Regions from separate parts of the Mesorhizobium sp. M0968 genome, predicted to be linked through region 3. Evidence: predicted binding sites of a transcription regulator. Region 3 holds the regulator's gene; each other region holds the start of a gene.
What was found. Region 3 encodes PhoB, which activates phosphate uptake and scavenging genes when phosphate is short. Its sites were predicted from a motif close to TGTCATNNANCTGTCAT; they were not measured.
Positions count from the first base shown of each region.

Region 1: NKH67_RS27885 (RNA degradosome polyphosphate kinase) is a predicted target of PhoB. The motif match lies at 7,162-7,178, and genes of this name have one in related genera.
Region 2: olsB (l-ornithine N(alpha)-acyltransferase) is a predicted target of PhoB. The motif match lies at 2,125-2,141, and genes of this name have one in related genera.

Region 1 is NZ_JAMYNL010000025.1:5,146-15,624, reverse strand. It holds gene NKH67_RS27925 (amino acid ABC transporter ATP-binding protein) at 1-545, shown strand, start outside; gene NKH67_RS27920 (multicopper oxidase domain-containing protein) at 801-2,717, shown strand; gene NKH67_RS27915 (HoxN/HupN/NixA family nickel/cobalt transporter) at 2,792-3,505, opposite strand; gene NKH67_RS27910 (cation diffusion facilitator family transporter) at 3,536-4,558, opposite strand; gene NKH67_RS27905 (metal-sensing transcriptional repressor) at 4,555-4,818, opposite strand; gene NKH67_RS27900 (TIGR02117 family protein) at 4,923-5,594, shown strand; gene NKH67_RS27895 (FAD-dependent monooxygenase) at 5,622-6,836, opposite strand; gene NKH67_RS27890 (zinc-finger domain-containing protein) at 6,856-7,101, opposite strand; gene NKH67_RS27885 (RNA degradosome polyphosphate kinase) at 7,251-9,452, shown strand; gene ppx (exopolyphosphatase) at 9,452-10,479, shown strand, end outside.
Region 2 is NZ_JAMYNL010000016.1:71,517-81,995, reverse strand. It holds gene NKH67_RS23650 (PAS domain-containing hybrid sensor histidine kinase/response regulator) at 1-2,055, shown strand, start outside; gene olsB (l-ornithine N(alpha)-acyltransferase) at 2,205-3,080, shown strand; gene grpE (nucleotide exchange factor GrpE) at 3,193-3,828, opposite strand; gene NKH67_RS23635 (hypothetical protein) at 4,065-4,268, shown strand; gene NKH67_RS23630 (fatty acid desaturase) at 4,394-5,416, shown strand; gene NKH67_RS23625 (DJ-1/PfpI family protein) at 5,564-6,184, opposite strand; gene NKH67_RS23620 (DUF934 domain-containing protein) at 6,322-6,858, opposite strand; gene NKH67_RS23615 (phosphoadenylyl-sulfate reductase) at 7,061-7,825, opposite strand; gene NKH67_RS23610 (nitrite/sulfite reductase) at 7,800-9,470, opposite strand; gene NKH67_RS23605 (DUF2849 domain-containing protein) at 9,545-9,850, opposite strand; gene cysG (siroheme synthase CysG) at 9,847-10,479, opposite strand, start outside.
Region 3 is NZ_JAMYNL010000001.1:205,443-215,921, reverse strand. It holds gene tolA (cell envelope integrity protein TolA) at 1-30, shown strand, start outside; gene NKH67_RS01105 (hypothetical protein) at 168-383, opposite strand; gene NKH67_RS01100 (DUF2865 domain-containing protein) at 717-1,688, shown strand; gene NKH67_RS01095 (hypothetical protein) at 1,772-2,125, opposite strand; gene pstS (phosphate ABC transporter substrate-binding protein PstS) at 2,778-3,839, shown strand; gene pstC (phosphate ABC transporter permease subunit PstC) at 3,899-4,888, shown strand; gene pstA (phosphate ABC transporter permease PstA) at 4,892-5,743, shown strand; gene pstB (phosphate ABC transporter ATP-binding protein PstB) at 5,740-6,543, shown strand; gene phoU (phosphate signaling complex protein PhoU) at 6,576-7,283, shown strand; gene phoB (phosphate regulon transcriptional regulator PhoB) at 7,300-7,989, shown strand; gene NKH67_RS01060 (ROK family protein) at 7,999-9,243, opposite strand; gene xylF (D-xylose ABC transporter substrate-binding protein) at 9,530-10,479, shown strand, end outside.

The DNA of each region.
Region 1 (10,479 bases), on a different contig from region 3:
ACGGCAAGGAACTGACCAACGATCTGAAGAAGATCGACGAGGTGCGTCGCGAGGTCGGCATGGTGTTCCAGCACTTCAACCTGTTCCCGCATCTGACCATTCTGGAAAATTGCACGCTGGCGCCGATCTGGGTGCGCAAGATGCCGCGGAAACAGGCCGAGGAAATCGCCATGCATTTCCTCAAGCGCGTCAAGATCCCGGAACAGGCCAACAAATATCCCGGCCAGCTTTCCGGCGGGCAGCAACAGCGCGTGGCGATCGCCCGCTCGCTGTGCATGAACCCGCGCATCATGCTGTTCGATGAGCCGACCTCGGCTCTCGATCCGGAAATGATCAAGGAAGTGCTGGAGACGATGGTCGGGCTGGCCGAGGAAGGCATGACCATGCTCTGCGTCACCCACGAAATGGGCTTTGCGCGCAAAGTCGCCAATCGGGTGATCTTCATGGATCAGGGTCAGATCGTCGAGCAGAACACGCCGGCCGAGTTCTTCGACCACCCGCGCCATGAGCGCACGAAGCTGTTCCTGTCGCAGATCCTGCACTGATCCTTACTCCGGTTCGGGACAAGACCGGCGGATCACGCCTCTCTGTCTTGCTGGCTTCGCGCGTATTCGGCGAGCGCTGACCGTGCGCTACGCGAGAAGATAGCAAGCGTGCTTCAGGCCGTTCGAGTGGTCACGTTGCAACCTGGTAACTAGCGCCGGCACGGATCATAAGCGCGCCGGCTGCGTTCATTGCCATTGGGAGTTGTATAACGAGCCGCGTGGGCGCGTGCGGCGGCAGGTCACGGGTTCATCCTGATGCTCATCCAACCGATCGATTATTTCCTCGTCGTCTGGTTCGCGCTGGCGCTGGCTTCGACGCTTTACGTCGGCTTCGACCAATATCGCAACAATCCCGAGCCGGTGGTGATGAAATGGGGCTTCATCCTGGTCACCCTCTATATGGGTCCGCTCGGCTTGCTGCTCTACGTGCTCGCCGACAAGGAGCCCCGGCCGGGCGATCATGAACTCTTCACCCGGCCGCTCTGGAAGCAGGGCGTCGGCTCCACCATCCACTGCGTCGCCGGCGATGCCACCGGCATCATTCTTGCCGCCGCCGTCACGGCGGCGCTCGGCCTGCCGATGTGGATCGACCTGATCGTCGAATATCTCGCCGGCTTTGCCTTCGGCCTGTTCATCTTCCAGTCGCTGTTCATGAAATCGATGATGGGCGGCACCTATTGGGAAAACGTACGCAAGAGCTTCCTGCCCGAGTTCATCTCCATGAACTTCATGATGGCCGGCATGGCGCCGGTCATGAGTTTCCTGATGATGGGCCGCGACATGCGCGCGATGGAACCGACGGAGCTGCTGTTCTGGGGCGTGATGTCGATCGGCGTCATCGCCGGTTTTGCGCTTGCCTATCCGGCCAATGTCTGGCTGGTCGCCCGGGGGCTGAAGCATGGGCTGATGACGCAGCGTGCGCAGGCAGCCGGCATCGATGTCCGGGAGCAGCCTGCCACGAGGCAACATGCGCAGATACAAATGCAGCAGGCCGACGCCAGCGGCCATCGCGGGCAGCACCACGATATGGTTTCCCACAAAGGCAAAGGCGGCGGCCATCACATGGAGACGGATGCCACGACGCCGCAGGTCGCTGCCCTGGGTGCCGTCTCCCTGCTGGCGCTCGCCATCGGCATGGTCGCGCCGGCGAACTGGCTGAACCTGACGCTGTCGGCACGCGATGTCGGCGGGGTGATCATGCCGCGAGGCATGATCATGGATCGCGACACGCCAGCCGATACAATGCGCGACATGGCGGCTACCGATCCACGCCTCGTGGCCGCCTCTTATGGCCTGACGGCAAGGGGCGACCAGGAACTGCCGTTTCGGATGGAGAACGGCATCAAGGTGTTCGAGCTCAGGCCTTCAGTGGTCCGCTGGCAGATCCTGCCGGACGTCGCGGTCGACGCCTATGCCTATAACGGCCAGATTCCCGGTCCGCGAATTCATATTCGCCAGGGCGATCGGGTCAGGATCAACGTCACCAACGGCCTGCCTGAGGAAACGACGGTGCATTGGCATGGCTTGATCCTGCCGAACCAGATGGATGGGCCGGCCGAGATCACGCAGCCGCCGATCGAGCCCGGGCAATCCTATTCATACGAATTCACCGCGACCCAGCACGGAACCTATTTCTATCACCCCCATGCCAAGCCGGACCGGACCCAGGCGCTCGGCCTCTACGGTGCGCTGATCATCGATCCCGCCAATCCCGCCGACGAGGTCGCGGCCGACCATGATTACGTCATCGAGCTTCAGGAATGGCTGGTGCGGGAAGGGCTGACCTACCCGTCGATGCCGATGGATGGCGGCATGCCGAATTTCTTCACCATCAACGGCAAGGCCTATCCCTCGACCGAGACGATCCCGATGAAGGTCGGCGAGACGCTCAAGGTGCGGTTCATCGGCACCAACAACGGCTTCATCCATCCGATGCATATCCATGGCGGACCGTTCGAGGTCGTTGCCCGCGACGGCGAGACGGTCCCCGCTTCGGGTCGTTTCCTTGCCGACACGATCAACGTCGGGCCGGGTCAGCGCTACGACGTGATCTGGAAGGCGCAGCGTCCGGGCAAATGGCTGATCCATTGCCACATCCCGCATCACACCACGAACAACAATGTCGAGGAGAAGGGCGGCGGCGGACTGATGGTCGTGATCGATGTGACATGACCGGCGTCGCCTTGGCGCGTTCCATCCGCTGCACCGGCCCGGACGCCATGCAGTGGCTGGGGCCAAATTTTCTCTCAAGCTGAGGTGATCTGCCAGACAGCGACGCCGGCAAGGGCGAGACCGGCGGCGCCCTCGATGGCCCGGGAGATGGTTTCGAACAGCCGTGGCTGGCGCGCGAAAAACTGTACAAGCCGTTCCCGAAACACGATCGACAACACGGCGACGCAGGACAGCGTCAGCGCCACGCCGACCATCATGGTGATGGCAAACAGGACGCCCGCTGCCGGAACACCCCTGGACATCGCGAAAGTCATCGCGAAAAGCGTAAGCGGACATGGGATCAGGCCTGCCATGACGCCGACAGCCTCGCCCTCGTGCCTGTGGTGATGGCTGTGGCTCAAAGCGCGCCAGAGCATCCAGACGCCAATGAGGCCGAGCAGCCCGCGACTGATATGCTCCAGAAGCGGAGCGCGGCCGACGCTGCCCAATGCTATTGAGACCAGTGGCAGCGAGAGAGCCGCAATCAGAACGGCAATCGTCACATGCGTGAACGATAGCGTGATAGATACGAGCAGACCACGCGAGACCTTCGCATCCGAACCGGCAAGATAAGTCGCCAGGACGGCCTTGCTGTGCCCCGGCGTCAGCGCATGGGCAGCCCCGAACAGGACGCCCATCGGCAGGAAGGCCATGAACGCCAGCCAATTGCCTCCGGCCGCAAGCAGCTTGATCTGTTCGCCGAGCGTCAGATAGATCGTGCGCTGAAATTCGACGAGCGTCTGGAACATCGGGCGAGACTAGCAGAAAATCGGCGAGCGTCAGTGCATGTGGCCGTGGTCATGCGTGTGCTCGTGAGGATGGCCGTTCTCTCCACGTTCCGTTGAAAACCGCACATTCGCCTCAGCCAGGGCCGGCATATGCTGGGATAGTTCGTCCTTCAGCGCTGCGGCGATCTTGTTCGCCGCCGACAGCGGCAGGGTTTCGTCCGCGGCAATTGCGATGTCGGCGTGCAATCTATGACCGATCCAGCGCGCCTTGGCATCGACAATGCGCGCGCCCGGAACATGCTCGGCGGCATGTCGGATTTCGTCCATCACACCGGGTTCGATTCCATCCAGCATGCGGGTCAGCACCGAGCGGGCCGATTGCCAGACGATACCGAAGATCGCAATCGTGATCAGCAGGCCGACGATCGGATCGGCCAAGGAAAAGCCGAACCAAACGCCGATGGCTCCGATGACCACGGCAAGGCTGGTAAGTCCATCTGTGCGGGCGTGGTAGCCGTCGGCAATCAGTGCCGCGCTGTTGATTTCGCGACCGACGCGGATACGGAACACGGCAACCGCCTCGTTGCCGAGGAAGCCGACAATGCCCGCCGCCGTTAGCCAGCCCAGGTGTGTCACCACTTGTGGATTGATCAGCCTGTCGATGGCTTGGTAGGCGGCGACTACAGCGCTGAACAGGATGATGAGCACGATGATGATGCCGGCCAGATCCTCGACCCGGCCCAAGCCATACGTGAAGATCCGCGACGGCTTGCGCCGCGCCAGAACGAACGCAATCCAGAGCGGGATCGCCGTGGTCGCGTCGCCGATGTTATGGATCGTGTCGGCCAGCAATGCCACGCTCCCCGACAACGCAACCACGACCATCTGCAATGCCGCGGTGATGGCCAGGATCACGAACGACCATTTGATTGCCCAGATGCCCCGGTCGGTGGTGGCAATTGTCGCGTCGATGACGCCATGGCTGTGACCGTGCGGACCGTGATCGCCGTGATGATGTGCGGCGTGCGAGCCGAACCCGAGCCAGTCCAGAATGCGGGCTACGATGGCATTCATAGATACTTCGCCAGCTGCTTGAGTTCCGCCAGCGAGTTGCCGCCGGTTTCGACGCTGTCGGTCAGGCAATGCTCGATGTGATCGTTGATCAGCTCGCACTTGGCGCTGCTGATGGCCCTTTCGACGGCATGAAGCTGCTGCGCCAGGTCAACGCAAGGGCGATGCGCCTCGATCATCGCCAACACCGCCGCAAGGTGGCCCTGCGCGCGCTTCAGGCGCTTTATGATGGAAGGATGCGAGGCGTGGAGGTGATCTGACATGCCTCAGCGTATCCTCCCGGGGAGGATACGCGTCAAGCTCTAAGTCAGCTGTGCAACTTTCGGAGGGGCTTCACCTTGAGCATTGCTTGTTCTATGCCTTTCCCATGAAGAAGCTTGCCCGTTTTCTTGGCCTGCTGGTCGTTGCAGCAGTCCTTGCGGTGGCATTGGGCACACTGCTGCCGCGCCCGCTCTGGCCGGCGGCAGTTGCCGATCCGATCGGCTCAAGCCACCGCATCCTGGTGCTGAAAAATCCGATCCATACCGACATCGCCATCCCGGTCGACGACGATGTGCGCCGGCGCTTCCATTTCCTGGTCGATGCCGGCATTCCAGCAGACGTGGCGGAGGTCCGCTACATAGTCTTCGGCTGGGGCGGCCGCGCCTTCTATCTCGAGACGCCGACCTGGTCGGAACTGAAGGCAGTGCCGGTGATGAAGGCGCTGACCGTCGATGCCTCGGTGATGCATGTCGACATTTCAGGCGAAATCGCCGAGCCGCATCCCGACGTCACCGGCTTCGACATCGGCGAGGAGCGGTTTACGGCGCTGCTCGATTACATTGCGGGAAGCTTCCGGCAGGGACCGAGCGGGGCCATGCCGATCGAGAATGCGGCGTATTCCCGTTTCGATCGTTTCTTCGAAGGCAATGGCCGTTTCAACGCGCTGGTCGGCTGCAACACCTGGGCGGCGGCGGCACTGCGCACCGCCGGGCTGCGCACCGGCTGGTGGAACCCGCTGCCGGCATCGCTCGGCCTGTCGATGCGGCTTTACAATTGACCGGGCGACTTAGGACCGCCGAACGTCCTACGCCCGCCAGCCGTAGAGCCAGTCGAGATCGGCGGCGAGTTTTTCGGGCGAGCGCATCGCCAGGAACAGGTTGCGGGCCATCGCCACCGGCCCAGCCGCATGCCAGGCGAGGCGATTGACGGCGCCGCGGCGGGCGACCTGGGCGACGCGCGGCCGCCGCGCCTGTTCCCAGGCGGCAAGCGCCCCCTCAAGATCGGCTGTGGAGGCCGCAACGAAGCCGGCAAGCGTCGCCGCGTCCTCGATCGCCATCGCCGCGCCCTGTGCGGCAAACGGCGTCATCGCGTGCGCCGCATCGCCGATCAGCGCGATGCCTTGCGGCGTCGTCCACCGCCGCTGCTCGACTATGTGGATCGGCCATGCCGTCCACGGCGCCGCCTCGTTCGCCAGGCGGACCAGCGCCGGCGCGGTACCACGCATGGCGCTGGCGAGGCTGGCGGGGTCGGCATACCCCGACCAGCCTTCGGCGATGCGCTCGCCCTTGGTGAAGGCAGCGAGGTTGAAGGCAGTGCCACGGCTGACCGGATAGGCGACCATATGGAAGCCGGGATAGAGGAATGCAGTAACGCAATCGGGCGCACCGATCGCTGCTAAGGTTTGTCCGGCGGGGCTGTCGGCGGCCACCGTGGCGCGCCAGGCAAGCTCGCCCGAAAACCGGCTTCTCCGGAAATCGGCTGCGTTGCGGGCAAGCGTTTCTCGCACCGACGACCAGACGCCATCGGCGCCGATCAAAAGACAGCCAGCCTCGACCGTGTCGCCATCAGCCGATGCAGTGACGGTAACACCTTTCGATCCGGCTGCGATGTCGGTCACCCGCGCGCCGGCGATCAGATCGATACCGGGCTGCTCCGAAACTCGCTGCATCAGCGCTGACTGCAGATCCGCGCGGTGGGCAACGAGATAGGGCGCTCCCCAGCGCGTGTCGGCCGCCTGGCCAAGCGGTACGCGCGCCAGCTTGCGCAGCGTGGCGGCATCCTTGAGCACGACTGCCTCCGGCCGCACCGCCGTCGCCAGCAGCCGATCGAGTACGCCGAGCTGCCGTAGGATGCGCGTCGCGTTGGGCGAAAGCTGGATACCGGCGCCGGCAGCCTCGAGGTGCTGCGCCTGTTCGAACAGTTTTACCCGATAGCCGCGCTCGGCGAAGGCCAGTGCCGCGGTCAGCCCGGCGACGCCCGCCCCGGCGATGACCACCTGCCGGGACTGCGTTTCCTGCATCAGGCTTGTCGCGGAAGAATCAGGCGGCCTGGTCGATATAGAGGCAGCCCGGCGGCTGCGTTTCCAATGCCTTCAGTGTCGGCGAATAGCGATAGAGCGTCGAGCAATAGGGGCAGACCTTTTCATTGTCGTCGCCCATGTCGAGAAATACATGCGGATGGTCGAAAGGCGGATTGGCGCCGGTGCACATGAATTCCTTGACGCCGATGTCGATTGCCGGGTAGCCCGCATCGTTCTGGAAATGGGGAATGGAACCGCCTGCCATCGTCGTCTCCTGATCTCGTCGATTGCATCTGGATCATAACCCGTCTCTTTGCAAGATCGATGAAATGAAACTGTCGCAAAAGCCTGTCAGAGGATAAGTTAAGCCGGTTAAGGCTGTGCTCGTCGAACGGTGTGGGAAGAGCGGGAACCATGAACGAACTGAAGCCGGTGCAGAACGAATTCATCACCGTCGAGGCGGCGAGCCGCGAAGGCGGCAATCCCGATCGCTTCGTCAATCGCGAGTTTTCCTGGCTGCAATTCAACCGGCGCGTGCTCGAGGAATCGCTGAACGCCAATCACCCGCTGCTCGAGCGCGTTCGCTTCCTGTCGATATCGGCCGCCAACCTCGACGAGTTCTTCATGGTCCGCGTCGCTGGTCTTGCCGGCCAGGTGCGCGAAGGCATCGTGCTGAAGAGCCCGGATGGGCGCACTCCCGAGCAGCAGCTCGAACAATTGCTGCGCGAGGTCGAGCGCCTGCAGGAGGACCAGCAGAACAGCCTTTCGGCGCTGATGCTGCTGCTCGACAAACAAGGCATCGAAAGCATCACCCGCGATGCGCTGACCAAGGACGAGAAGACCTGGCTCGAGGACCATTTCCAGGAGCAGGTATTTCCGGTCCTGACGCCGCTGTCGATCGACCCGGCGCATCCGTTTCCGTTCATTCCCAATCTCGGTTTCTCGATGGCGCTGCAATTGCGCCATCGCAAGAACGGCGAGGAAATGAGCGCGCTTCTGCGCCTGCCGGTGGCGCTGAGGCGCTTCATCCGTTTGCCGGATCGCAAGCATCATGTCCGCTTCATTCCACTCGAAGAGGCGGTCAGTCTCTATATCGGCAAGCTGTTCCCCGGCTATGAGGTCAAGGGCTCCGGCACGTTCCGCATCATCCGCGACAGCGATATCGAGGTCGAGGAAGAATCAGAGGATCTGGTGCGGCTGTTCGAGACGGCGCTGAAGCGCCGACGCCGCGGCTCGGTCATCCGCATCGAGTTCGACCGGCTGATGCCGGCCGAATTGCGCGATTTCGTCGCCGGCGAGCTCGGCGTCTCGGCAAGCCGCATCAGCGTGCTCACCGGTCCGCTGGCGCTCAGCCAGATCTCGGAGATCGTCGCCGTCGCCCGCGACGATCTGAAATTCACCCCCTACAATCCCCGCTTTCCCGAGCGCATCCGCGAGCATGGCGGCGATTGTTTTGCCGCGATCCGCGAGAAGGACATCATCGTCCACCATCCTTACGAATCTTTCGACGTGGTGGTGCAGTTCCTGCGCCAGGCAATGGCCGACCCGGAAGTGGTGGCGATCAAGCAGACGCTCTACCGCACCTCCAACGACAGCCCGATCGTACGCGCTCTGGTCGACGCCGCCGAGGCCGGCAAGTCGGTGACCGCGCTGGTCGAGCTCAAGGCGCGTTTCGACGAGGAAGCCAACATCCGCTGGGCGCGCGACCTCGAGCGCGCCGGCGTTCAGGTCGTCTTCGGCTTTCTCGAACTGAAGACCCATGCGAAGATGTCGCTGGTGGTGCGCCGCGAGGATGGCAGGCTGCGCAATTACGTGCATCTGGGCACCGGCAACTACCACCCGGTCACGGCACGCATCTACACCGACCTGTCCTTCTTCACCACCGATCCGACGATCGCGCGCGATGTCGCCCAGCTGTTCAACTTCATCACCGGCTATGCCGAGCCGGCCGAGCAGATGCGGCTGGCCATCTCGCCGTTTACGCTGCGCGACCGCATCCTCCAGCACATTTCGGATGAGATCAGCCACGCGCTGGAGGGCAGGCCGGCCCGCATCTGGATGAAGATGAACGCCTTGGTCGACCCGATCGTCATCGATGCGCTCTACGATGCCAGCCGCGCCGGCGTCGAGATCGATCTCGTCGTGCGCGGCATCTGCTGCCTGAGACCGCAGGTGCCCGGCCTATCGGAGAACATTAGGGTGAAGTCGATCGTCGGCCGTTTCCTCGAGCACAGCCGCATCTATTGCTTCGGCAACGGCCACGGCCTGCCCTCGGACGGGGCGATCGTCTATATCTCCTCGGCCGATCTGATGCCGCGCAATCTCGACCGCCGCGTCGAGACCATGGTGCCGATCACCAATCCAACTGTGCATGAGCAGGTGCTCGGCCAGATCATGCTCGGCAACATCATGGACAACCAGCAAAGTTTCGACGTATTGGCTGACGGAACCTCCCGGCGCGTTGTGCTGGAGGAGGGCGAGGAACCGTTCAACGCGCAGGAATATTTCATGACCAATCCGAGCCTGTCCGGACGGGGCGATGCGTTGAAGTCGCATGCGCCCAAGCGCATCGCGCAGTTCAAGCGCCGCAAGAAACAGAACGCAGCGACGGGCTGATGATTTCAGCGTCCCAGGGCCGGCTTCAGGACCGCCGACCGCTGTCCATCATCGATATCGGATCGAACTCGATCCGTCTTGTCATCTATGAAGGACTGGCGCGCTCGCCGACCTTGCTGTTCAACGAAAAGATGCTGGCCGGCCTCGGCCGCGGCATCGTTTCGACCGGAAAGCTCGATCCCGAGGCGGTGACGCGCTCGATGGAAGAGTTCCGCCGCTTCCGCGCGCTCTCCGACCAGGCCGGCGCCGAGCGCATATATGTGCTGGCGACCGCCGCCGCTCGCGAGGCCGTCAACGGCCCCGACTTCATCCACCGCGCCGAGGATGTGCTCAAGACCGAGATCCAGGTGCTGAGCGGCCGCGAGGAAGCCCATTATTCGGCGCTCGGCGTCATTTCCGGTTTCCATCCGGCCAACGGCATTGCCGGCGACCTTGGCGGCGGCAGCCTCGAGCTGATCGATATTGACGGTGAGACGATCGGTGACGGCATCACGCTGCCGTTGGGCGGCTTGCGCCTGCAGGACATGGCGAAGAACTCGCTGACCCAGGCGGCAAGGATCACGCGCGAGCAACTGGCGCGGGCGAAATTGCTGAAGGGCGGGCAGGGCAGGGCGTTCTACACGGTCGGCGGCACCTGGCGAAACCTCGCCCGGCTGCACATGGAAATGACCAACTACCCGCTCGGCGTCATGCACCATTACGAGATCGGCATCGAAAGCGCCGCGAACTTCCTCCGGCAGGTCGCCAAAGCCGAGATCGACAAGATCAAAGGCATCGAGGGCATCTCCAAGAACCGCCGCTCGCTGCTGCCCTATGGCGCCATCGTGCTGCAGGGGATCATGGCGGCGATGCAGCCGTCGAAGATCATCGTCTCGGCGCTGGGCGTGCGCGAGGGCTTTCTCTACTCGCTGCTCGACGAGGCCGAGCAGAAGGCCGATCCGCTGATCTCGGCGGCGGAAGAGCTTGCCCGCCTGCGCTCGCGCTCGGTCGACCACGCGCATGAGCTTGTCGAGTGGACCGGCAAGGC
Region 2 (10,479 bases), on a different contig from region 3:
ATCGCCGGGCTCGCCATGCATCTGCGCAACAGGCGCACCGAGCGCCGCGCGGTGGCCCTGCTCGATGCCACGACCGCCCGCAGCCGCGCCGAAATAGAGACGCTGGCCGACCGCATGTGGGAGATGCAGGAGAGCGAGGAGCGCTTTCGCGGGCTGATCGATGCACTCGGCGATCTCGTCGTCCATCGTGACCGCGACGGCCACATTGTCTACGCCAACAAGGTTTTCGCCGACCTTGTCGAAACCGACCAGCGCGACCTTGCCGGCAAGACTCTGGCCGAACTAGGCATCGATGTCGGCATCGTCCCCGACGCCGCGTTTTCCGACCATGAATGCCTGAGTTCCACCGACGTCGCCATTCGCACGCCGGACGGCCCACGCTGGTTCTCTTGGATCGAGCTGTCGGTGCGCGACAAGGACAGCGGCGCCGTTTCGCATCGCGCCATCGCCCGCGACATCACCGCTCGCAAGCGCGCCGAATCCTCGCTGATCACCGCCCGCGAGCGGGCCGAATATGCGAGCCAGGCCAAATCGCGCTTCCTCGCCACCGTCAGCCACGAGATCCGCACGCCGATGAACGGCATCATGGGCATGGCCCGGCTTCTCGCCGACACCAGCCTTTCGCCCGAGCAGCGGACCTATGTCGGCGCCATCTCGACCTCGGCCAGCGCGCTGCTGGCGCTGATCGAGGACCTGCTCGACTACTCCAAGATCGAGGCCGGCCGCTTCGATCCCGAACCGCAGCCGATGTCGGTGCGCGAGATCGCCGACAATGTCATCGAGCTTTTGGCGGCGCGGGCTTTTGCCAAGGATATCGGCCTCGGCTGTCATGTCGAACCCGACGTGCCGCAGCTGATCACCGCCGACCCCGGCAGGGTCAGGCAGGTGCTGCTCAATCTCATCGGCAACGCCGTCAAGTTCACCGACAGCGGCGGCGTCCTGGCAAGCATCGCCCGCGTCCGCACCGAAACCACCGACCGCATCCGCTTCACCATCACCGACACCGGCCCCGGTCTGCGCGAGCAGGACATGGAGCGCATATTCGAGGACTTCGAACAGGCTGACGGCACCTCGACCCGTGCGCATGGCGGTGCCGGCCTCGGTCTCGCCATTTCCAAGCGCCTGGTGACCGCCATGGGCGGCACTATCTCTGTGTCGAGCCGGCTTGGCCAGGGGTCCGAATTCGTCTTCGAGATTCCCGCTATTTCCGCCGTCGAGGCGCCGCAGATCCGCCAGGACGCGCTGTCGGGCCGGCATGCCGTGATCGTGTCGAAGAACCTGGTCGAGGCCGAAGCCCTCGCCCGCACCATTCGCGCCAATGGCGGCACGGTCGATCTGGCCACCGCCGCCGCCCAGGCCACCCCTTTCGCCGAGAGCTGCGACGTGCTGCTGATCGATGCTGCCATGGAGCAAAGCGACGGCAGGCTGCTCAGGCGCCTGCGCCAGAGCGGATTTGCCGATTGCGAGGCAGTGACGCTGATTGCACCGACCGACCGTGGCATGCTTGGCGAGTTCCGTGCCAATGGTTACGCCACCTTCCTTGCGAGGCCGGTGCGCGGCGAGACATTGCTGCGCGTGCTTTTGACCAGCCACGCGCCGGTCGTCGCCGAGCCGCAACTGCAAAGGCGCGGCGCGCAGGCGGGGCACGCCATTGGCGCCCGCCAGCAGGGCCTGTCGGTGCTGATCGCCGAGGACAACGACATCAACGCCATGCTGGCCCGCGCCACGCTGCTGAAGGCCGGGCATCGCGTGAAAGTGGTCGGCAACGGCAAGGCCGCCGTCGAGGCGGTCATCAGCACCGGCCACAAGCACCGTTACGACGTGGTGCTGATGGACTTGCATATGCCTGTCATGGACGGCCTGGACGCCATCGCCGCCATCCGCCGCCATGAGGAGGAGACCGCGGTGCCGCCGGTGCCGATCATGGTGCTGTCGGCCGACAGCCAGGAAAAGACCCGCCACGCCGTGCTCGCTCACGGTGCCAGCGGCTTCGTCACCAAGCCGCTCGACCCCGATGCCCTGGTTCATGCGGTCGAAGGGCAAGCGGCCGCCTGAGGCACAACATAGACGGTTGATAGATTGCCCAGTCGACGAAGTATTGCCCGCAGAGCCGTATCACGGTACTGTCACAATCCTGTTGCACCTACACCGTATCCCCGTGCCAAGAGGGATGGCTCGAAGGAGAATCACTCGTGCATACAGTCATGCCGGAATGTGATGCTCGGCCGAACGCCAGCGGGCCTTTGCTCGTCGGCCGGAACGCCGATGCCGTCATAAAAGGCGCATCGCTCGGCCGCATCGGCAATCTCGAAGTGCGGCTCGCCCGCAACGAGGCCGAGATCGCTGCCGCGCAGGAAGTGCGCTACCGGGTGTTCTACGACGAGCTTGGTGCCAGGAAGGACCTGTTCCAGATGCAGGACCGCCGCGATGCCGATCGCTTCGATCCCCTCTGCGACCATCTGCTGGTCTTCGATACTTCGCTTTCCGGCCCCGAGCATCGCCGCATCGTCGGCACCTACCGCCTGCTGCGGCAGGAGATTGCCGCGGCCGCCGGCGGCTTCTATTCCGAAGGCGAATTCGAACTGACCAAGCTGATCGCGCGGCATCCTGGCCAGCGCTTCCTCGAGCTCGGCCGCTCCTGTGTTCTGCCCGAATACCGCTCGAAGCGCACCATCGAGGCGCTGTGGCAAGGCATCTGGGCCTATATCAATCATTACGGCATTGGCGTGATGACCGGCTGCGCGTCGTTCCACGGCACCGTGCCGGCGGCACATGCAGAGGCGCTGACCTACCTTGCCCACCACTGCCGGACGAATTCATCCTGGGACGTGCGTGCCGTCGCCGGGCGCTATTGTTCGATGGATCTGATGCCGATCGAGGCCGTCAATACCAAGGCGGCGATCGCCGCGATGCCGCCGCTGGTCAAGGGCTATCTGCGCGTCGGCGCGCGCATCGGCGACGGTTGCGTCATTGATCGTGAATTCTCGACGGTCGACGTGTTCGTGGTGATGCCGGTCAAGGAGATCGGCGCCCGCTACGTCAATTATTATGGCGGAGAAGCGCAGCGGTTTGCGGCCTGAATAGGGGAGTAGGCGGAGAGAAGGCAAGGGCGCGAGTAGGCAATTGCTCTACTTTACCCGACGTAGCGCTATTCCCTACTCCCGTACTGCCCTATTCCCCTACTCCCCTAACTTACGCATCTTTCTCAGCCTGCTCGTTGACCGGCCCCGGCTCCACCGGCGCTTCGCTTGCGACATGCTTGGGGCCGCCCTTGGCGACACCGACCATGGCCGGCCGCAGCACACGCTCGCCGATCGAATAGCCGGGCTGCACGACCTGCACGACCGTGTTGGCCGGTACGTCGGGATTGGGCACCTCGAACATCGCCTGGTGGAAATTCGGATCGAATTTCTCGCCCTCGGGCTCAAGCTTCTTCACGCCGTGGCGTTCCAGCGCCGACAGCATGGCGCGCTCGGTGATCTCGACGCCGTCGATCAGCGTCTTGAAGCCGGCATCGCCCGACGCCTTGGCCTCCTCCGGGATGGCATCCAGCGCACGGCGCAGATTGTCCGACACCGAAAGCATGTCGCGGGCAAAATTGGCAACCGCATAGGCGCGCGCATCGTGGACGTCGCGGGCGGTACGGCGGCGCAAATTCTCCATGTCGGCCGCGACGCGCAGCGCGCGATCCTTCAGCTCTTCGTTTTCCTTCAGAAGCCGCACAAGCGCTTCATAGTCGCCGTCGACGCCGCCTTCCCTTGGCTCCGCGGCAGCCTCGGTCTTCTCGGCTTCATCGGGCGCGCGTTCGTCTTTTGCCTGGTCGCTCATCGCCGTTTCCCGTCATTTTCGAATGGTGTGGATTTGCGCCCGATATCGAGGTTTGCCGGCCAAAAATCAAGGGGCAAGCGATACTGCAGCCGCTGTCGCGGCTTGACGGCGGACGGCGCATACCTTTCGATTTTAATTCAAACTTTACCGTACCCGACGGCTTTGCTTGCCAGCATACTACAATGCGGGAACCATTCCTCCCTTGGAAGAGTTTCGAAGTCGACACAGGATTTTGGATGATGCCCCGCAGGAATGGCGAAAAACGCGACGGGCTCGCCGCCGATATCCGGCGCCAGCTCGGCACCGAGGCGACCAAGCGCTTTCTGCGCACCTTGCCGGCCTTCCGCACGGAGTCCGATATTCCCGACCGTCTGAAGGAATTGCTCGACCGCCTGGACGGCGTAGAAGCCAAGGTGGTCGCAGGCGGGCGCCGTCGGTAGGCGCCGTTGCCGGCGACGCGACCTGCGATTGCGGCCGCAATCCTCGCCATCGCGCGACATTTACCCGCAGTAACTTTGCGTGATCTCCGCCTTGCGGCAGCGCGCCGCTCCGCCTATGTTTCATGATGAACATGATTTCCCCCGAAGCTGTGGCAAACAGCAAGCGCGCCTGGTTGAAGATCCTGTCGCGCTATAAAAAGCCCGACAGGCGTCGCAGCGCCGTCGAACTCGCCATCACCCTCATCCCCTTCGCCACGCTGTGGGCATTGTCCTCGGCCGCTTATGCCTATGGCCATTGGTGGGGTCTGGTCCTCATCCTTCCGGCCGCCGGCTTTCTGGTGCGGATCTTCATGATCCAGCACGATTGCGGCCACGGCTCCTTCTTTGCCAACCGCTATGCCGACGACTGGATCGGCCGCGTGCTTGGCGTGCTGACGCTGACGCCCTACGATTGCTGGCGCCGCGCCCACGCAACCCATCACGCCAGCGCCGGCAATCTCGACGAGCGCGGCACCGGCGACATCAAGACACTGACCGTCGCCGAATACCGGCAACTGTCGTGGCGGGGCCGGCTCGCCTATCGCCTCTATCGCCATCCGCTGGTGATGTTCGGCCTTGGCCCGATCTGGATTTTCATTTTCGAGCAGAGACTGCCCTTGGGCATGATGCGGGGCGGTTTCACCCCCTGGGTGTCGTCGATGTCGACCAACCTCGCCATCGCGGTCATCGCCGCGCTGCTCATCTGGTTCGTTGGCCCCGGCGCGTTTCTGGTCGTGCATTTGCCGATCGTCATCCTCGCCGGATCGGCCGGCATCTGGCTGTTCTATGTCCAGCATCAGTTCGAGGAGACGGAGTGGACAAAGGACTCCGAGTGGGAATTCCAGCACGCTGCTCTGCACGGTTCGTCCTATTACGACCTGCCGCCGGTGCTGAACTGGATCACCGGCAATATCGGCGTCCACCACGTGCACCACCTCTCGGCCAAGGTGCCGTGCTACCGGCTTCCGGAAGTGCTGAGGGACTATCCGGAGCTGCGTGAGATCGGCCGCGTCACACTCCTCGACAGCCTGCGCTGCGTCAAGCTGGCGCTGTGGGACGAGAGTCGCAGCAAGCTGGTATCGTTCCGCGAAGCGCGGATGGCCGTGTAAAGCATACCGCCGCACCTAAAGCGCGTTGCGCTCGACCGGCCTCATGCGACGCGCTTTAGGTTGTCGTTTATGCATGCCGTTATCGCAAAACCGCTGACACTTTTGCGCGACATGCGTTAGGGGTGCGGCGGGCTCCACATTCCGAGCTTAAGCCGCCCGGCGCTGGTCGCGCATCAGGGTCTCGCCCTGGCGGATCTCGGTGCCCAGCACTTTCAGGCATTCGCGCATGAAGGCGGCAAGGCCCGGCCAGCCCTTGGCCGACACCAGATTGCCGTCGACATGGGCGCCGGTCGGCGCAACATCGATATAGATGCCGCCGGCCAGCGTGACTTCCGGCTCGCAATATTGCAGCGCCGCGACTTCCCTGCCGCGCACCACGCCGTCGACCGCGATCAGGATCTGCACGCCGTGGCAGATGGTGAAGATCGGTTTTCCCGTCTCATGGAAATGCCGCACCAGCGCCTGCACGCGCTTGTCGATGCGGATATATTCCGGCCCGCGCCCGCCCGCCGCGTAGACGGCATCGTAGTCGGCCGGATTGACCTCGGAAAACGTCTTGTTGAGGATGTAGTCGTGGCCGAGCTTTTCCGTATAGGTCTGGTGGCCCTCGAAGTCGTGCAGCGAGGTCTTCAGGATATCGCCGGCCTTCTTGTCGGGGCAAACGACATGGACGGTGTGGCCCACCGCATGCATGGCCTGTTCAAAGACGAAAATCTCGTACTCCTCGCTGAACTCGCCAACGAGCATCAATATCTTCTTGCCAGCCATACCCGGTTCCTCCCTTGTGGCCACATTTATTCGGATCGCGAAATAATGGGCCTATCCTAAGGCGGAGAGGCGCAAAATAAAAGGCTGAATCGGGAATGTGGTCCGACCAGATAGGGCTTCTGGCCCTCTGGAGCGGATCAGCCGGCGCGCACCCGCCGCCAGGAATATTTCGGGCCTTTGGCCTCCGGCTTCACCGCCGGCTGATAGAACAGCGGCAGTCCGCCGGTGCGGCCTTGCTCGAGCCGCTTCAGCAGCACCGGGTGCGATACCTCGAATTCATCGAAGCCGACGCGCAGCATATGCGGCAGCTGATCGATCAGCACCTGCCCGGTGGCGCGCATAGCGCCTGCAAAATGATAACGGCTGCGCAGCAATTCGCCCTTGGAGAACGAGCGGCCGTCATTGAACGCCGGAAACGCCAGCGCCACCAGCGACAGCTGATCGAGCAGGCCTGCGATCTTCTCGAGCTGATCGCCGGGCTGCAGCAGCACACCGATGCGCTCCTTCGCCGACCGCCGCACCTCCGGATCGAGGCCGAGAAACGCCTGCAAGGGCAGGATGAAACGGCCATTGCCGACCAGCGCCTCGGCGCTTTCGGCATGAACCCACTCGTCCTCGCGGAACCCATCCGGTGTCCACAGCCGCATGGTGTTTTCGGCTATCAAGTCGCTCATCAAGAAAATTCCCAAGTCCAAAGATTCTAAAGTGCAAAACACCTCAGGGTGCGTTGAGATTCAGGTCAGGCCGAGCCGAAGGCGGGCGCGAAGCGACCAAACTGTGTGGCCTCCGAGAACCGGAGCTGAGCGTACTTTGGGTACGTGAGCGCCGGAAGCACAGGAAGCCGCCGTTTGCAGGCCGGCTGAATATCAATATACCCTAAAGCGAGGCGTCCGTCAGCGATCTTTCCAGCCCCGACAAATGGATGCCGCATTCGGTCTTGGCATGGCCGGCCCAGCGGCCGCTGCGCGCATCGTCGCCCGGTTGCACCGGCTGCGTGCATGGGAAACAGCCGATCGACAGATAGCCATAGGCGACCAGCGGGTTTTCACGCAGCGCATGCGCGCGCATGTAGCCGGCCTGGTCCGATGTCGTCCAGTGCGCCAGCGGATTGATGCGGATGCGCGAGCCGACCGCCTCGAACACCGGCAGCGCTGCCCGGGTCGCCGCCTGGAAGCGCTTGCGGCCGGTGAACCAGGCGCGGAACGGCTCGACGCCGCGCGCCAGCGGCTCGACCTTGCGGACGTCGCAGCAGGCGTCGGTGTCGGTCTCGTTCAGATTGCCGGTCGGGTCGATCCTTGCCAGCGCCGCATCGTCGGGCCTGATCACCCGGATATCGCTCAGCCCGAAATCGGCGGCCAGCGCGTCACGATAGCCGAGCGTCTCCTCGAAATGCTTGCCGGTGTCGAGAAAGATCACCGGCAGCGTCCGGTCGATCTCGGCGATCATGTGCAGCAGCACCGCCGAATCCGCGCCGAAGGACGAGACGGCGGCGATTTCGCCGTGAAAGAACTCCCGGGTCGACCGCTCGATGATCTCCAGCGGCTTCAGATGGCCGTAGAGCGCGTCGAGACCCGCTGCTTGGGCGGCGATGCCGGCCTCGACGTCGACGATACGGTCAAGCGGCCTTGGCTTCGCCAGCATAGAGCGCCTCCTTGAACGGCGCGGGACCGACTCGGCGGTAGGCGTCGATGAATCTTTCGTTTCTGTCCAGCCGAAGCCCGAGATAGGTCTCGACGATCTGCTCGATGGCATCGGTGATCTCTTCCGAACTGAAGCCGCGGCCGATGATCTCGCCGACCGAGGTGTTCTCGTCGGCCGAGCCGCCGAGCGTCACCTGGTAGAGCTCGGCGCCTTTCTTCTCGACCCCGAGGATGCCGATATGGCCGACATGGTGATGGCCGCAGGCATTGATGCAGCCGGAAATCTTCAGCTTCAATTCGCCGATGTCGCGCTGGCGCTCCAGCGAAGCAAAGCGCCGCGAGATTTCCTGCGCCACGGGAATGGAACGCGCCGTTGCCAGCGCGCAATAGTCGAGGCCGGGGCAGGAGATGATGTCGCTGATCAGGTTGGAATTGGCCGTCGCCAGCCCGATATCGACAAGCGCGTCATAGACCGCCTTGAGGTCGGCACGCGCCACATGCGGCAGGATCAGGTTCTGCTCGTGGCTGACGCGCAGCTCGTCGAATGAATATTTTTCGGCAATGTCGGCGACCGCTTCCATCTGGCTGTCGGAGGCATCGCCCGGCGTCTCGCCGATGCCCTTGAGCGAGATGGTCACCGCCGCGTAGTCGGGATGGCGATGGGTGACCACATTCTGATCCAGCCATTCGGAAAAGCTCTTGGAGTCGAGACGGGCAAGCTTGACCGCCTCGTCGCCTTCCGGCCGGTCGACAAGTGGAGGCGGCGCGAAATAGGCATCGATGGCGCGGATGTCTTCTTCCGGCAGCCTCAGCTCGGCGTCCTTCAACTCCTGCCATTCGGCCTCGACCTGGCGGGTGATCTCCTCGACGCCGGTCTCATGGACCAGGATCTTGATGCGCGCCTTGAACTTGTTGTCGCGCCGGCCGTAGAGGTTGTAAACGCGAAGGATCGCCGTGCAGTAGGACAACAGATCCGCTTCGGGCAGGAAATCGCGGATCTTCTTGGCGACCATCGGCGTGCGGCCTTGGCCGCCGCCGACATAGACGGCGAAACCGAGCTCGCCGGCGGCGTTCTTCTTCAGGTGCAGGCCGATGTCGTGCGTCTGGATGGCGGCGCGGTCGCGCTCGGCGCCGGTCACCGCGATCTTGAATTTTCGCGGCAGGAACGAGAACTCCGGATGCACCGAGGACCATTGCCGCAGGATTTCGGCATAGGGGCGCGGATCGGCAACCTCGTCGGCGGCTGCGCCGGCGAAGTGGTCGGCGGTGACGTTGCGAATGCAATTGCCGCTGGTCTGGATGGCGTGCATCTCGACGCTTGCCAGATCCGCCAGGATCGCCGGGATGTCCGACAGCGCCGGCCAGTTGAACTGGATGTTCTGGCGCGTCGTGAAATGGCCGTAACCCTTGTCGTATTTGCGGGCGATGTGGCCAAGCATGCGCAGCTGCTTGCTGTTCAGCGTGCCGTAGGGCACCGCGATGCGCAGCATATAGGCATGCAGTTGCAGATAGACGCCGTTCATCAGCCGCAGCGGCCGGAACTGGTCCTCGGTGATCTCGCCGGCAAGGCGCCGCGCGACCTGGTCGCTGAACTCGGCGACGCGGGCCTTGACGAAATCGTGGTCGAACTCATCGTAACGGTACATATTCAGGTCTTTCCGGGCGCGTCCGCCCGTTATTTTCTTCGTTCGAGCATGATCGGGATCATTGCTTGTGTCATCTATGCCGCGCGTGCAGCTTGCGGACGGGCCTGCTTGCCCAGGTCGTTGCGGGTGGTCGGGCCGGCGGCACGGATCTTTTCACGCAGCCGGACCGCTTCGACCGTGCCGTTGGCCACGGTCACGTCTATCAGGTTGACGTCGACCACTTCGTTGTTGGCGGAGGCCTTGGCGCCGATTGCCTCCAGCCGGTCCTCGGCCGCCTTGTCATGGGCGATGTCGGCATGGTCGATGATCTCGGCCCAGCCGCCATTGGCGTACCAGACGGCTATGCCGTCGGCGAGGCGGTTCGCGGTCAGGACTTTCATTGGCTCACTCCTTGCGCGGCAGCACTCGCCACGCTTTCCTGCCTGTGTGCCGCCAGCGGCTCGGACCGTTCGAAATTGGCCCCGGCGACCGCGTCGCCGATGATGGTCATCACCGGGCCGCTGAGGTCGGCGCGCGCCTCCAGCGACGGCAGGTCGGCGAGCGTGCCGTGGAAACGGCGGCGGTTGGCAAGGCTGGCATTCTCGACCACGGCGACGGCCGTATCCGGCGACAGGCCGGCTTCGATCAGCCGGCCGGCGACCTCGGCGGCGACCGAGCGGCCCATATAGACGGCGACCGTCGCGCCGGAAATGGCGAGCTTTGCCCAGTCGGGCAGCGAATTTCCCTTGAGGTCATGGCCGGTGGTGAACACCATCGACGACGACACGCCGCGCAGCGTCAGCGGCAGTTCGAAATCGGCGGCGGCGGCGAAGGCCGCGGTGACGCCCGGAACCACTTCGTAGGCGACGCCGGCATCGCGAAGTGCCGCCATCTCCTCGCCGGCCCGGCCGAACACCAGCGGGTCGCCGGACTTCAGCCGCACGACACGCTTGCCGGCGTGGCCAAGCTCGACCAGCAGCGCATTGATCTCGGCCTGGCTCTTGGAATGGCAGCCCTTGCGCTTGCCGAC
Region 3 (10,479 bases):
GCTGCACCGCGAGTGAAGGCTTCGCCTTGATCTTTTCAGACAACCGGATTCCACTTTTCGGGACCTAATGCATGTCGCGCAAAAGTGTGCAGCGGTTTTGCGACAACGACATGCATTAGACAAGAACCTAAGCGCGTCGCATGAGGCCCGGTCGACCGCGATGCGCTTTAGTGGCGCCTTCGTCTCGCCTCGACATGTCGCGCCAGTTCCGGCATCTCGAAGACATAGTCGCTCCAAGCCGATTCCGGTATCTGGCCGGCGAGATAGCACTCCAGCAAAAGCCTCTGCTCGTGGTCGAGTGGCCTCGGTGCGCGTTCATGGTCCAACCAAAGTGAATGGAACAGATTCCTGGTCAGGTCCGCGACAGTGAAGTGGATCGACATTTGCGGTCTCCTCCTTTGGCCGCTCAACGCCGATCCCAGGGCTAAGGTTTCAGCGACGGCCGGCCGGTAACGCCGGATTGATCGCGATGCCGAACCCGCCGCGCGTATCAAACTTCGCCGTGGCGGGCGTCCGCCGGCGTTGCTGCCGGTTCGTCTCAATCTTGAAATAAAAATGTAATATTGAATTTACACGAGGGGATCTAATACACTAGAGCTAAAGTCTTTGGTGGCGGTTTGATCTACTTCAATTAGGAAAAACTGATTTAGCTAGTACTTATCCATAGTCGACAAAGAAATCCTGTTCTCGGTGCAACAAGGATAATGGTCGTTCCAATGACACGCTTCTGGCCCCTCACGATTCTGATGCTGGTGTCGGCAATAGCCGTTGCGCTCGGCACATCCTTCTCCTATGCGGATAGCTGCGGTGCCATCAGGAGCCAATTGCTTTCGGCGGGGCGCAGCGGCGGGACCAGCCCCGAGCTTGCCCAACTGCGCCGGCAACTCGCCGCGATTCAAAAGCTTGAGAGACAACGCAGATGCACGGCGAAAACCGCCGGCTTCTTCTTCAATCCCTGCGCCGACCTAGTCAGCAGCAAGGCGGAGGTGCAACGGCAGATCGCCAGACTGTCGAATTCGAGCAGGGACACGTCCGGACTGAAGGCCAGGTTTGTCGCGCTGGGCTGCGCCGCCCCCGCTGCCAAGAAACAGCCGGCGCAGCAACGCACGGCACCCAAGGCCCAGTCCGCAGGCACAACAATTGGCGGCAATCGGATGCTGTTTTGCGTTCGCTTGTCGGACGGATATTTCTTCCCCGCGCCAAAATCGCAGTTCGCCAAGAGCGACGATCAGAAGGAAACGGTCGATCAGTGTCGCTACATCTGCGACGATACCGGCGTCGACCTCTATACGCTGAGCGATGCCACTCGCGAGACCGAGGAGATGGTCGCGCTCGAGTCGGGAAAACCCTATGTGGAGCTACCTGCCGCGTTCCGGTACCGCGACGACGCGAACTTCAAGGCCTGTGACGTCAAGCGCTATTACCAGCGCGTTGCCGAACTCAGGGCACGAACCGTGACACCGGCCAACATGAGCAACGCCATCATTCCGTTGCCGACCGCAAAGCCGGATCTTGGCGTCGTCGCGGAAATTCCTGAATCCGGGATCGAAACCGCCGGTGCCGCTCCGGCAGAGGCAAAAACGCAGGCTGCCGAAGTGCAGGGGGCTGCCCAGCATCAGTCGATCGAGAAAGCGATCGGCGCGCGGCCGGTGAGAGTGGTCGGGCCGGCCTTTTTCCCGGCGGACTGACCAAGGCGGGCGATGTTCCGAGACGGCTGGCCGGATAGCCGCTTCAAGGCCTGGAGCCGTGCGCATCGACCGACGTCGGCTGGTTATTCGCAGACCATGCGGGCCCGTTTGCCGGGCTCGCTGACATTCTTGCAAGTTAGCGGCTTCGTCGGCTCCGGCGACAGCATGGGCGGGTTGTTGGTGACCCTCCTCCGAGGCGTTGCAACGGAAGCCGCGCTCCTGCGCACCGCCGGCCCTTTCGGCGGTTGCGGCGCCACTGGAAAGACGTCGGTCTCCAGTTGCGACTGTTCGGCTTGCGCCTGCGGCGAAGGCCTGTCCCAGAAACGGCGAACATCGAGCGGCTTGGGAATGATGACGGTGCCGTCATAGCTGCGCGCGCAGCCGCTTCCCAGAGGCAGCGCCAGGCACAGGAAGACAGGCAGAATCCGTCGAGACATCAGCAATACCCCTGCAAGCTTATAACGCTGCTTCGGCCTAACCGACAACCGGCGGAATAGGGCGAAGGGAGTAGATACCGTGAAGTAGAGTCGTCGCACTTCCAGTGGAAGGCGTTGCTCGAAGATCGAGCGCCGGGTCGGGCGCGGATGGAGGTCCAGCGCGAGTTAGAACCTTGCGATTCGTCAACGCTTCCAGCGTAAGGCCATGGTGCGATCGCACCATACCAAAGCCGCGCTCAGTGGCGACAATGGGATATTCGAAGTTCCGCTCCTCCAGTTACGGGCGGGAGCAGCGACCGCCGGCAAGAAACAGGGTCAGATTTACCCCAACGGACCTGTTTCGGCGATGGCGCGGCCATGACACGTTCTGGCTGCATGCAACGCGCTCCCGTCCGGCTTTTTCTTTTAAAGCCGGTGGCTGCGATCGCCGAGCAGACGATTCCGGCCGGAATTCACGCAAGCTGCTGATTCCAGCGGCAAACCGCGGCCCATGCCGACAAAAGCCCGCGGCCGCTCCTTCTTAACCCGGCTGGACGTCGTTACCGGAGCGACATGAAACTGTCATGCGACTGTAATAATCGGGGGCTATTGGCCTCAGCGGGCGCCGGAGGAATGGCGCCGAGAGACCATATTCCGAACAGGAGCAGGCCACATGAGACATTTCATCCGCTCGGCGGCCGTTGCGATTGCAATGGCTGCGGCGACGACCACCCTCACCCTGTCCGCCGCGCTCGCCGCGGACATCTCCGGCGCCGGCGCCACCTTCCCCTACCCGATCTATGCGAAGTGGGCCGACACCTACAAGAAAGACACCGGCGTTGGCCTTAACTACCAGTCGATCGGTTCCGGCGGCGGCATCAAGCAGATCAAGGCCAAGACCGTTACCTTCGGCGCTTCGGATGCGCCGCTCAAGGGCGACGAGCTTGAAGCGTCCGGACTGGCTCAGTTCCCGATGGTGATGGGCGGCATCGTTCCCGTCGTCAATCTCGAAGGCATCAAGCCGGGCGAGTTGGTTCTCGACGGCCCGACGCTGGCCGACATCTTCCTCGGCAAGATCACGAGCTGGGATGACGAGGCGATCAAGAAGCTCAATCCCGACGTCAAGCTGCCTTCGCAGGCGATCGCGGTCGTTCACCGTTCCGATGGTTCGGGCACGACGTTCAACTTCACCTATTACCTCGGCGACGTCAGCGCGGACTGGAAAGAAAAGGTCGGCGTCGACAAGGCCGTGGAATGGCCGGTCGGCATCGGCGCCAAGGGCAATGAGGGCGTTGCCAACAATGTCTCCCAGACCGGCGGCGCGATCGGTTATGTCGAATATGCCTACGCCAAGCAGAACAAGCTCATCCACACCGATATGATCAACAAGGACGGCAAGAAGATCGAGCCCACCGCGGCGGCGTTCTCGGCGGCAGCGGCCAATGCCGACTGGAGCTCGCAGCCGGGCTATGGCGTCATCCTCGCCAACGAGCCGGGCGCCGAGTCCTGGCCGATGACGGCGGCAACGTGGATCCTGCTCTACAAGAAGCCGGATGATGCCGCGACCACCGGCGAAGCGCTCAAATTCTTCGCCTGGGCATACGACAAGGGCGACGAGATGGCCGGCGAGCTGGACTACGTTCCGATGCCCGACAAGGTGGTTGAGAGCGTCAAGGCCATGTGGGCCAAGGAAGTCGTCGGCGACGACGGCAAGCCGCTCTACTCGGCTATGTAATCTCCTCCAGGGAGGGCGTCGATGGCGCCCTCCCTGTTGCCTTTAATCGCGAGGACCCAATGACCATCGCTTCCGATGCCGTGCCATCATCTGCAGCAGCCCGGGCCAGGGAAGCTACGGTGCGGCGCTTCGCACTCACAGATGCCATATTTCGCGGACTCACCCGCGCTTCCGCAATCCTTGTGCTGGTCATCCTCGGCGGTGTCGCGATCTCGCTGTTTGCCGGCTCATGGCAGGCGCTGTCGTCGTTCGGTTTTTCTTTCCTGACGACTGAGAGCTGGAATCCCGTTACGGAAAAATTTGGCGCACTGGCGCCGATCTACGGCACGCTGGTGACGGCGGCCATTGCCATCGTGATCGCGGTTCCGATCGGCATCGGCATTGCAATCTTTCTCACCGAGCTCTGCCCGCGCCCGCTCAGGCGTCCTATCGGCATAGCGGTCGAGCTGTTGGCCGGCATTCCTTCGATCATCTACGGCATCTGGGGCCTGTTCGTGTTCGCGCCGTTCCTGCAGACGACGATACAGCCCTTCATCATCAACATCTTCCACGGCGTGCCGGGACTATCCAGCCTTTTCGCCGGCCCTCCTTACGGCATCGGCCTTCTGACCTCGGCGCTGATTCTCGCCATCATGGTGCTGCCCTTCATCACCTCGATCACCAAGGACGTCTTCGATACGGTGCCGGCGGTGCTGAAGGAATCGGCCTATGGCATCGGTTGCACGACCTGGGAAGTGACCCGGCGCGTGGTCATTCCCTATACCCGCATCGGTATCATGGGCGGCGTCATGCTTGGCCTCGGCCGGGCACTCGGCGAAACCATGGCGGTGACTTTCGTCATCGGCAACGCACATCGCATCAGTGCCTCCCTGTTCGCGCCGGGCACGACGATCTCGGCGACCATCGCCAATGAATTCACCGAGGCCGACGGCGACCTCTACACCTCCTCGCTGGTTTCGCTCGGCCTGATCCTCTTCGTCATCACCTTCCTGATCCTCGCCGCCGCCCGCTATATGCTGATGCGGATCGACGCCCGTACGGGAGCCTGACCGATGTCGACATCCTCATCGCTCCACAGCCGCCGCAAAGCCAGGAATTCGGTGATGATGGCGCTTTGCGTCGTCGCCGCCGGCATCGGGCTTGCCTGGCTGGCGCTCATTCTCGGCGCGTTGGTCTATAAGGGCACAGCCGGGCTTTCGCTCGCGGTCTTCACCGAGATGACGCCACCACCGGGCGAGGCCGGCGGCCTGCTCAATGCCATCGCGGGCAGCCTGCTGATGACGATCATCGCCGTTGTCGTCGGCACGCCGGTCGGCGTGCTGGCGGGAACCTACATGGCCGAGTATGGACGCTTTTCGCGCATCACCACCGTCGTCCGCTTCATCAACGACATCCTGTTGTCGGCGCCGTCGATCATCATCGGCTTGTTTGTCTATGAGCTGATGGTACGGCCAATGGGGCATTTCTCGGCCATTGCCGGCGCCGTTGCGCTTGCCATCCTGGTCATTCCGGTGGTCGTGCGCACCACTGAAGACATGCTCAACCTGGTGCCGAACGCGTTGCGTGAAGCCGGTGCCGCGATCGGCGCGCCGCGCTGGGTGGTGATCCGTTCGGTCGCCTACCGCGCCGCATTGTCCGGCATCGTCACCGGCATATTGCTGGCGATAGCACGCATTTCCGGCGAGACGGCGCCGCTGCTCTTCACCGCGCTCAACAACCAGTTCTGGAGCAGCAATATCAACGCGCCGATGGCCAGCCTGCCGGTGACCATCTTCCAGTTCGCTCTCAGCCCTTACGAGGAATGGCAGCAACTGGCGTGGACCGGCGCACTCATAATCACCCTGACGGTTCTGGGCTTGAGCATCCTCGCCCGCAGCCTTACCGGACGCAGAGAGGACAGATGACACAGATGTTGTCCCCAGACATGACGATGGCCGAAACGGTCGCCGAGAAGACGAAGATCGAGGTCAAGAACCTCAACTTCTACTACGGCCAGAGCAAGGCGCTGAAGGACATCAGCCTGTCGCTGCCTGAGCGCAGTGTCACGGCCTTCATCGGCCCTTCGGGCTGCGGGAAATCGACGCTGCTGCGTGTGTTCAACCGCATCTATGAGCTCTACCCAAAACAGACGGCCGAGGGCCAGGTGCTGCTCGACGGCAAGAACATTCTCGACCGGTCGCAGGATCTCAACCTCCTCAGGACCAAGATCGGCATGGTGTTCCAGAAGCCGACGCCGTTCCCGATGTCGATCTACGAGAACATCGCCTTCGGCGTCAGGCTCTACGAGAACCTCGGCAAGTCCGAGATGGACGGCCGCGTCGAACAGGCGTTGAAGCGCGCCGCGCTGTGGAGCGAGGTCAAGGACAAGCTCAACGCCAGCGGCTTGAGCCTGTCCGGCGGCCAGCAGCAGCGGCTCTGTATCGCCCGCACGGTGGCCGTGAAGCCGGAAGTCATTCTGCTCGACGAACCGGCTTCGGCCCTCGACCCGCTGTCGACCGCCAAGATCGAGGAACTGATCGACGAGTTGCAAGCCGACTACACGATCGTCATCGTCACCCACAACATGCAGCAGGCGGCGCGCGTGTCGCGCCAGACCGCCTTCATGTATCTGGGTGAACTGGTCGAGTTCGACCGGACCGAGAAGATATTCACGTCGCCCCGCGAGAAGCGCACGCAGGACTACATCACTGGCCGCTTCGGCTGAGCCGTTCCGATCATGCATATGAGGACAGGACCATGGGCGAACACACAGTCGCTTCTTTCGACGAGGATCTCGAGCAGATCAGCAAGCTGATCCGCGACATGGCCGACCTCGCCGGTTCGATGGTCGGCGGGGCGACCAAGGCCCTGTTGAATTCCGACAACGTGCTGGCGCAACGCGTCGTTTCCGACGACGCCATCATGGATGCGCGTCAACGCGAACTGGACGACCGCGCCATCACCCTGATCGCCAAACGCCAGCCGATGGCCCACGATCTTCGCCATGTGGTCGGAGCGATCCGCATGGCGGGCGACCTCGAACGCATCGGCGACCTTGCCAAGAATATCGCCAAGCGCGTGAGTGCGGTCGGCCTCAGCGCCACGCCGCGGGACCTGTCGCATTCCATCGACGCGATGGCGCAGTTGGTTCTCATCCAGGTGCAGGGTGTCATCGAGGAATATGCTGCAGGCGATGCGGCCGCGTTGGCCAAGCTTCGTGCCGCCGACGAGCGCATCGACGTTAAATACACGTCCGTGTTCCGCGAGCTGTTGACCTACATGATGGAAGATCCGCGCAACATCACCGCTTGCACGCACCTGCTGTTCTGCGCCAAGAATCTGGAGCGGATCGGCGACCATGTCACCAACATCGCCGAAAATGCGTATTATGTGCTGACCGGCGAGCAATTGCCGGTCAATCGTCCGAAGCAGGACGAAACGACAATGTCCGCACCGGTGACATGATGGGGGTGCCCAGCCGATGATCGCACCACGCATAATGGTGGTGGAGGACGAGGAGCCGTTGGGTGTGCTGCTCCGCTACAATCTCGAATCCGAAGGCTACCAGGTCGAGGTGGTGACACGCGGCGACGAAGCCGAGATCCGTTTGCAGGAGAATGTGCCCGACCTTTTGGTGCTCGACTGGATGATACCAGCGGTTTCCGGCATCGAGCTCTGTCGTCGGTTGCGGGTGCGCCCCGAAACCGAGCGGCTGCCGATCATCATGCTGACCGCGCGCGGCGAGGAGAGCGACCGGGTGCGCGGTCTTTCGACCGGCGCCGACGACTATCTGGTCAAGCCGTTTTCGACACCGGAATTCATGGCCAGGGTCAAGGCGCTGCTGCGGCGCGCCAAGCCGGAAGTGCTGTCCAGCGTGCTGAAGGTCGGCGACATCGTGCTCGATCGCGAATCGCACAGGGTCTATCGCAAGAAGAGCGAAATCAGGCTCGGGCCGACCGAATTCCGGCTGCTCGAGTTCATGATGCGGCATCCGGGCCGTGTCTTCTCGCGCAGCCAGTTACTCGATAATGTCTGGGGCGAGACAATCTACATCGACGAACGCACCGTCGACGTGCATGTCGGGCGGCTGCGCAAAGCCGTCAACAACGGCCGGATGCCGGATGTCATCCGCACCATCCGCGGTGCCGGCTATGCGATCAGGGAAGATTGACCCGCCTGGTCAGGCTACGTTCTTTCTGACGCTGGGCCTCATTTGCGCGCCCGGCGCGAAAATCTCCTGGTCGACGAAGCTTAACGCCCGCATCGCGCAGCCTTCGCGGATCAGCGGCAATTCGTTCGGCTCTGTATCGAAGGAGATCGAGCCTGAATGCTGGCCGCCGGCGGTCTGGGCGATTGCCTTCCGCAAGGCCGGCTCGATCAGATCGAAGGCGGCGGCACTGGCGCCGACCATCGCGACCGGTGCCGGATCGATCAGCGCGAACAGCGAGCCGAGACCGAAACCCAGCGCTTCGCCGGCCTTGCGGTAGGCCTCGCGTTCCGGCCCATCTTTCTCGCGCGCCCGGGCCGCCAGTGCTCGCATGTCGGCGTCGCTGACGTCGGCGACCGGTTCGCTGTCTTCGCTCATCTGCCTGGCGTTGCGCCAGATGGCGTAGTTGCCGGCATACGCCTCGATGCAGCCGCGCCGCCCGCAACGGCAGAGCGCGCCGCCCGGACGATGGATCATGTGGCCAAATTCGCCGCCCGAGGAATGCGTCCCGGTGAACAGTTCGCCCTTCAGCACCAGCCCCATGCCGATGCCATGCGAAAGCAGGATGGCGATGAAGTCGTCGCGATAGCGATCCGGATTGCGCCAGCGCAAAGCCACCGCCATCATGTTGCAGTCGTTCTCCACCGTTGCCGGGATGCCGAATTCGTCCTCCAGCATGTCGGCAAAGGCGATGTCGGTCTGCGGCGTGATCGGCGACCACAGCATGGCGCGTGCAGGGGAGTCGGCAATGCCCTGAATCGCCAGGGCGATGCGGGCGACACTGCGGACGTCAAGATCTGGATCCTGCAGCCGGCGCCGGACGATGGCCATGCATTCACGGATCAGCTCGTCGCGCGGCATGGTCAGCGTGTCCAGCCGGCGCTGTTCCTCGGCGACCACCTGTCCCGTATAGTCGATAATGGCGGCCGACAGGAAATTCAGCGACAACACCACGGTCAGCACCGCCGCCGCTTCCGGATTGAGGGCGAGGCCGACCTGCGGACGACCGCGTTTCAACGAAACGGGCTCACTTGCCTTGCTCTCGGCGAGGATGCCTTCCCGTATCAGGTCGGAAGAGATCGCCGATATGGTCGAATGACTGAGGCCGGTGGTAGCTGCGATCTCAGTACGCGATGGCTGGCCGGCCCGGCGCACCGCCGAGATCACCATCGCCCGGTTGCGCCGGCGCAAATCGTCATGGCGGATTCCGACCGACATTGTTTTGCTTTCCTCCCGGTTGCCGCGGCCGCTCATGAACCGGAAGCCGTCGGTAATGTCCGACAAATAGTGTCGGATGCAGGCAAATAGTGTCAGATGCAGGTGGCGCTGTCATCGTTTATTCCGACGCTCGAAAAAACTCGCAGAGTCATCAAAATCCATCAGAATCGATGTTGACAGCAGCCGGAGATCGGGCCAGTATTTTTTCGAGGCTCGAAAAAATTAGAGCTTCTAAGCTGGTCTTTGAGCCAATTGGTCACGCCGTACGCGGCGCAGGGAGGATATGATGAAGAAATTCACGACCGCCATTCTGGCGGGTGTCGCCATGACGCTGGCGCTGGCGTCGGTGGCGCAGGCTAAAGACAAGGTCATCGGCGTTTCCTGGTCGAACTTCCAGGAAGAGCGCTGGAAGACCGACGAGGCCGCAATGAAGGCGGCCATCGAGGCCGCAGGCGACAAGTATATTTCCGCCGACGCACAGTCCAACCCCGGCAAGCAGCTCACCGACGTCGAGAGCCTGATCTCGCAGGGCGCCAACGCACTGATCATCCTGGCGCAGGACGCCTCGGCCATCGGGCCGGCCGTGCAAAAGGCGCTGGACGAAGGTATTCCGGTTGTCGGCTACGACCGGCTGATCGAGAACAAGGACGTCTTTTACCTGACCTTCGACAACAAGGAAGTCGGCCGCATGCAGGCCCGGGAAGTCTTCAAGGTGAAGCCGGAAGGCAACTACGTCTTCATCAAGGGTTCGGGTTCCGATCCGAATGCCGATTTCCTGTTTGCCGGTTCGATGGAGGTGCTGAAGGCGGCAATAGACAGCGGCAAGATCAAGAATGTTGGCGAGGCCTATACCGACGGCTGGCTGCCGGCCAACGCTCAGAAGAACATGGAACAGTTCCTGACCGCGAACGACAACAAGGTCGATGCCGTGGTCGCCGCTAATGACGGCACTGCCGGCGGCGTCGTCGCCGCGCTGACAGCGCAAGGGCTGGCCGGATCGGTTCCGGTTTCGGGCCAGGACGGCGACCACGCCGCGCTGAACCGCATCGCGCTCGGCACACAGACCGTGTCGGTGTGGAAGGATGCGCGCGAGCTCGGCAAGAATGCCGCCGAGATCGCCTCGCAACTGGCCGACGGCAAGCAGATGACCGACATTGCCGGCGTGAAGGATTTCACCACGCCCGGCGGCAATGCCGTCAAGTCGCTGTTCCTGACCCCGGTCGCCATCACCAAGGA